2 regions of the Pseudomonas sp. Marseille-Q8238 genome follow, and region 1 is predicted to be linked to the other one. Evidence: riboswitches for the same ligand, from Rfam matches in the RefSeq annotation. Region 1 holds a riboswitch; the other holds the start of a gene.
What was found. A riboswitch is a leader RNA that binds a small molecule or an ion and turns the genes downstream of it on or off. The one in region 1 is predicted to bind cobalamin.

Region 1 (3,363 bases):
CAGCAGCTCCAGCAGCGCCTCCATCGGACAGTCGCGCCGGCAACCAAAGCCGGCGACGACTGTGGATGAAGTCAGACTCAAGCGTTGCGGCTACGGCCGTATAGCCAGGCGGCGGCCAGGCCGAGGGCGGACCAGAACAGCGCGTTGGTCACCAGCGAAGCGATGATGAACTGGTGCTCCAGCGCTTCTGGAGCCAGGCTCTCGTGGACGTCCGGCTGCGGCGCGCCAATCACATGCGGAATGACCAGAATCACCACGCCGAGAATGCGCAGCACCCAGTTGCTGCCGAACGCCAGCAGCGCCAGGCCTGCGGCGGTAGACGCCGCGGTACCGATCCACCAGTACTGACGCAGGAGCAGGTCGGCGGCGGCAGTGCCCGGCAGTTCCGGCGGCAGGCCGGCGGATGGCGCGAGAACGAAGGTGGCGAAGCCCGCCAGGCCCCAGACCAGGCCCTGCCAGGTCTTGTTCGGCGCGCGCAGGGTGAACAGGCCAGCGAGCATCAAGGCGAAGCCGACAGCCACCACCAGGTTGCTCAGGCCGGTGGACAGCAGGCGCTGCCAGCCATCTTCCGGCGACCAGGCTTCTGCATCATGGCTGTGGCCGGCAGCGGCGCCATGATCGTGCTCGGCAACAGCGGCCTCATGACTGTGTTCGGCCACGGCGGCCACCGGCTCGGCGGTTTCGAAGGTTTCCGCATGCAGGATCAGTGGAGTGACCCACAGGGCTTGCAGCAGGGTCAGGACGATGGCGGCCAGCAGGCCGGCAAAACCTGCGGTCTGAGCGATACGCTTGATCATGTCGGTATCCTCAGTGGCACGGGAACGCAGCGCTGTGACGGGTATCGTGGGCGGCGTTGTGCACGGCCTCGATATGCGAGAAGCCGGCGAAGAAGATCAGCGCGGCGCCGAGCACCACACTGGAGATCGCCAGGATCAGACGCTGCGAGAGGGAAAGCGGGAGTGATGCCGAGGTCGACAAAGTGCTGCTGGACATGATCTGAACCTTCCAGGGTTATAGGGCGATGCTAAGGAAGGAACGCAGCACGAGCAGATCCGCTGGACCTGATTCCGACGCGTTCCCGCCCACCGCGGGTTGCCAAACGGGGCTTCCAGGCCGGTCTCCGGGCTTGCGATGACTGCTATCAGCAGCAGAGATCAAACGTCCCAGCCTGTTGGCGGGCGATCCCGGACATTCGCGTACCGTTGCGGGGGCAGCACCGGACTCGAACCGGCTTCCCGTTTCACCTTGCACACGGCGGCGCAAGACACCTGGAAAAACCGCGCTAGAACACCACGAAGTACCGATTGCGTCAACTTGTTACCAAGGCCATCCGCCGCACCGCGATTGACCGCCCCACAGGCACTGCGTAGCCTTGCCGCTTTCGAGGTTCTTCGCCGCCTGCCGGTCGCGAAGCTAAGAGGGAACACGGCAAGCCGTGGCTGCCCCCGCAACTGTGAACGACTGCTGCCTTTCAATACGCCACTGCGATGACGCGGGAAGGCGAAAGGCATGCGCCAAGCGCCGGTCGTGAGCCAGGAGACCTGCCTCGCTGAACGCTTAGAGCCTGTTTACGATCTTCTGGATTAGAACCAGACAAGGCAAAAACGCCCGAGGAAGCGCAGTTTACAAGTAGTAAATGAGCATTCCGAGGGCGTTTTTAACGCCGTATGGCCGCGAGCCAGGAGATCGTAAACAGGTTCTTAGACAACCGGGCGGGGTGATCCGGTGATGTCCGCGCGCCAGCTTCGGCTGGTGCCTGTCATCGCATTGCCCGCTCGCCGCTCCTACTGATGCCAGGGCCCTCCATGAAAACGCTCGCCAAACTTCCCGTCACCATCGTCACCGGCTTTCTCGGCGCCGGTAAAACCACGCTGCTGCGCCACATGCTGGACAACGCCGAAGGCCGGCGCATCGCGGTGATCGTCAACGAATTCGGCGAGCTGGGCATCGACGGCGCCATCCTGCAGCAGTGCAGCATAGGCTGCACCGAGGAAGAAGCCATCGGCCGCGTCTACGAACTGGCCAACGGCTGCGTCTGCTGCACCGTGCAGGAAGAGTTCTTCCCGGTCATGCGCGAACTGGTGGCACGTCGCGGCGACCTCGACCACATCCTTATCGAGACTTCCGGCCTGGCCCTGCCCAAGCCGCTGGTACAGGCCTTCAACTGGCCGGAAATCCGCAATGCCTGCACCGTCGATGCAGTCATCACCGTGGTCGACAGCCCTGCCGTGGCCGCCGGCACCTTCGCCGCCTTCCCGGATCAGGTCGACGCCCTGCGCAAACAGGACCCCAACCTCGATCATGAGTCGCCGCTGCACGAGCTGTTCGCCGACCAACTGGCCAGCGCCGACCTGGTGATCCTCAACAAGACCGACCTGCTCGACGCCGACGCCCTGGCCGCCGTGCGTGCCGAAGTGGCCGAAGAACTGCCGGAGGCGGTCAAGGTCATCGAAGCCCGTAGCGGTCAGTTGCCGCTTTCCGTGCTGCTCGGCCTGAACAGCGAAACCGAGCTGCACATCGACGCGCGCAAGACCCACCACGACCTCGAAGACCATGAAGAGCACGATCACGATGAGTTCGACTCCTTCTCCGTCGACCTGCCCGAGGCCGAGGAAGCACGCCTGCTGCAAGCCCTGAAAGACGCCGTGGGCAACCATGGCATCCTGCGCATCAAAGGCTTCGCCGCCATTCCCGGCAAACCCATGCGCCTGTTGCTGCAAGGCGTTGGCCAGCGCTTCGACAAGCATTTCGACCGCGCCTGGAAAGCCGATGAAAGCCGTATCAGCCGCCTGGTGGTGATCGGCCAGGAGCTGGATCAGGCGGCCATCAGCGCCGAGCTGCACGCCGCACTGGCATGAGTTGCCAGTGACCGCCGGAATGCAGGACCACAGCACACGCGCTGCCCGTACAGGAGCCCTTCTGCTGGGGTTCGGCACGCCAGCGACGCTCTTTCCCTCTGCACGTCCGAGCACCTGACCCATGCACCTGCTGCGCACCCAGCCCGGCGTCGCCCTGCCGGCCGACAGCATCGCCGACCTCGGCCAGACGCCCGCCGAACTGGTGGTGCTGTGCACCGGCGATTCGCACCTGTCGCTGCTCGCCGAGGTCGCCCGCCACCTGCCCGAGGATTACCCCAGCCTGCGCCTGGCCAGCCCGGCACAGCTGGGCAACCACGCTTCGGTGGACTTCTACGTCGAGCAGGTGCTGCAGCACGCCAAGGTCATCCTGATTTCCGTGCACGGTGGCGTCAGTTACTGGCGCTACGGTATCGAACGCCTGGTCGAACTGGCCGGGCGCGGGGCGAAGCTGATCCTGGTGCCCGGTGACGACAGCCCGGACCCCGAGCTGACCGGCCTCGGCAAT
Region 2 (3,363 bases), 120 kb from region 1:
CCGGTTTGCTGCCGATAGCCCTGCGGATTAGAGTACGTGACCACCACACGACTGGTTCGTGCCCCCATGCCTCGATCGTCCTTCAATCTCTCCGATGCCGTGACCAGCACCACGCTGGCGACGGTCGTGCGTGCCATTACCACTACTTTGCGCCTGGACTACGGCATCGACCCCATCCCCGTGCTGCGCCATGTAGACATTGCACCGCAGGTTCAGGAAGACAATGAACTGCGCCTGCCGATGATCCGGCTCAAGCCCCTGTGGGATTACTGCGTGGCGCTGACCGGCGACCCGGCGTTCGGCCTGAAGGCCTCCCGCCACCAGTGCCCTTCCGACCTGCACGGCATCGATATCGCACTCAGCAGCAGTGCCACGCTGGGCGAATCGGTGAAGCGCTACATGCATTACCTGATCCTGCTCAGCAACGTACCGCGCAGCGAGCTCTATCAGGACGAACACGGCGACTGGCGCCTGGAGTTCACCCAGATCAGCGGGCCGCTTCCGGCCATGGCCGCGCGTGATTACTTCATGGCGATGCACCTGCGCCTGTTCGAAAAACAGACGGGAGTGCCTGCCGATCAATTCCTGCGGCGCCTGGACTTCATCAGCCCCGACCCCGAGAGCCGCAGCTACTGGTCGAGCATGAAGGTACCCGTCACCTTTGGCCAGGAAAGCTCGGCGTTGGTATTCAAGGCCGAAGCCTGGGACATGCCCTCTCCCGGCGCCAATCCACGCCTGCTCGCCCAGGTCGAACAACCGATCCTGGCCTACCTCGCCGAGTGCGGCATGCCGCTGCCCCTGAGTGCCCTGCGCGCACGTCTGGCCGATATGCTGGGTGGCCCGGTAAGCCTCGAGCAGTTGGCCGAGTCCCTGCAACTGCCCGTCAAAACCCTGCACGACTCCCTCGAACGGCAGGGGCTGAACTTCGCCCGCCTGCTCGACCAGACCCGCGAAGAGCTGACACTGACCTTGCTGAACGACCCCGCCCTGCTGCTCAAGACGGTCGCCAGCCGCGTCGGTTTCAGCACGTCCAGCGGCCTGATCAGGGCCTTCGTACGCTGGCGCGGCTGCACGCCCAACCAGTATCGCCGCCAACTCGAAACGGCCAAGGACGCCTGAGCCTTTCCTCTTGCAGCCAATCGCAAGGCTGAAATCCGTGTACGCAAAAAACATCCTGCAAAGCGGCTCCTCGCGTTGACTCGATTGACGTTCGATGATCAGATGCCCGGCTGTTTTCAGGTGCCCCCTGCCGCCGTGCATGGGGTGAAACGGGAAACCGGTGCGTCATCTCCATGACAAGTCCGGTGCTGCCCCCGCAACGGTAAGCGAGCGATGCATTCGACAGACCACTGTGCTTCGGCATGGGAAGGTGAATGCCTCATGACCCTCGCAAGCCCGGAGACCGGCCTGAGACGTTGTTTGGCAAACCCGCGGTGGGCGGGCGCAGGCCGGTTTCCGTGGGCTTTCTGCGCCTGCGGTTCCCTATGCGTTGTTCCCTCCGGGATTCATTCATTCCTGCATTAAGTGGAACGACATGTCCCGTAATTCCCTGTTCCAGTTCCTGGCGCGCAACTCCCTGCGTGCTGGTCTGACTCCTTTGGTTGCGCTTTCCCTGCCTAGCATCGCGGCTACCCAGGAGCCCGCCGACAAGGTATTGGCCCTGCCCTCGACGGCGATCACCGACACCGCCGACCAGCAGGCCGAACGCCCTGACCTGCACACCCCGCTGCCTGCCGGCTCGCGCTTGGGCCTGAGCGCCCTGAAGACCCCGGCCAGCGTCACCAGCATCTCCGGCGACGACGTACGCAACCGCAACAACGCCACCATCCAGCAAGCCGTGACACGCTCCCCCGGTATTTCCTACATGGGGGCGGTCGGCAATGGCGGGACCGCACTGGCGGCACGCGGCTTCACCGGGCACACCTCGGTCATGCAGCTGTATGACGGCACCCGCCTGTACATCGGCGCCGGCACCGTGACCTTCCCGGTCGACACCTGGTCGGTGGAACGCATCGACGTGCTGCGCGGCCCGGCCTCCGTGCTGTATGGCGAAGGCGCCACCGGTGCGGTCATCAATACCGTGTCGAAAAAACCGTTCAGCGGCGAGATCCGCAACCACCTGCGCGTTGGCTACGGCTCCTATGACCGCCGCCAGACCGCGTTCGACAGCGGCGGCTCGCTAGACGATGCCTGGAGCTATCGTTTCACCCTCAACCAGCAAGCCAGCAATGGCTCGGTCGACCGTGGCGACTCGAAGAGCCTGGCCATCAGCGGCGCCCTGCGCTGGGACGCCAATGACGACCTCAGCTTCACCCTCGCCCATGACTATGGCGATATCGAGCCCCCGTCCTACTTCGGCACGCCCCTGGTCAACGGTCACTACCGTGAGAGCCTGCGCAAGAAGAACTACAACATCGCCAATGCCGATAACCACTACAACGACCAATGGACGCGGCTGACCACCGACTGGCAGATCACTGACGCCCTGAGCGCCAGCAACCAGCTGTACTTCCTCAAGACCAATCGCTACTGGCGTAACGCCGAGACCTACAGCTGGCTGCCGGGTGACAGGGTGGAGCGCAAGGGCTACTACCGCATCAAGCACGAGCAGGAGCAGATCGGCGATCGCCAGACGTTCACGCTGAACCACCACCTGTTCGGCCTGGACAGCAAGACGGCGGTTGGCGTCGATTACAACTCGATCCGTTTCGTGCGTAACCACGACTTCAGCAACACGTCCAGCAGCAGCGTTCCGCTCTCGCAATCCGGTGGTGGCGGTTACCTGAGCAACGCCCCTTACGCACCGGGCGAGCACAGCCAGATCAAGCAGTTCTCGCTGTTCGCGGAAAACCAGACACAACTGTTCGAGCGTCTTTCGCTGGTCAGTGGCATTCGCAAGGACCAGGTGCACCTGGACCGCGACGACCTGCTCAAGAACACCCGCAGCGACCGCAGCCTGAGCGGTGGCAACTGGCGTCTCGGCCTGGTGTTCTCCGCTACGGATGATTTGTCCCTCTATGGCCAGTACGCCACCAGTACCGATGGCGTGAGCAACCTGCTGACACTGGGCGTTGCCGACCAGCAATGGGACCTGACCGAAGCCAAACAGACCGAGATCGGCCTCAAGCAGCAGTTCCTCGACGGCCGCGGCGAGTGGACCCTGGCGGCTTACCATATCGTCAAGAAAAAGCTCATCAGCCGCGACCCGATCAACCCCACCATCAGCCAGCAGGTTGGCCAGCAGTCTTCCGATGGCCTGGAGGCCTCCCTCGAGCTGAACCTGGCTCATGACTGGCGTCTGTCGGCCAACGCCGCCTTCGTGCGCGCCGAGTTCGACGACTTCAACGAGACCGTCGCCGGCGT

Region 2: it holds a riboswitch for cobalamin, as region 1 does, so the genes downstream of both, ACWPW0_RS07710 (TonB-dependent receptor) here and cobW (cobalamin biosynthesis protein CobW) in region 1, are expected to answer to the same signal.

The regions. Positions count from the first base shown of each region.
Region 1 is NZ_CBCOPI010000001.1:1,534,811-1,538,173, reverse strand. It holds gene ACWPW0_RS07075 (cobalamin biosynthesis protein) at 1-81, opposite strand, end outside; gene ACWPW0_RS07070 (CbtA family protein) at 78-797, opposite strand; gene ACWPW0_RS07065 (CbtB domain-containing protein) at 808-993, opposite strand; cobalamin riboswitch at 1,095-1,287, opposite strand; cobalamin riboswitch at 1,368-1,563, shown strand; gene cobW (cobalamin biosynthesis protein CobW) at 1,806-2,858, shown strand; gene cobN (cobaltochelatase subunit CobN) at 2,980-3,363, shown strand, end outside.
Region 2 is NZ_CBCOPI010000001.1:1,659,035-1,662,397, reverse strand. It holds gene ACWPW0_RS07715 (AraC family transcriptional regulator ligand-binding domain-containing protein) at 67-1,119, shown strand; cobalamin riboswitch at 1,221-1,425, shown strand; gene ACWPW0_RS07710 (TonB-dependent receptor) at 1,535-3,363, shown strand, end outside.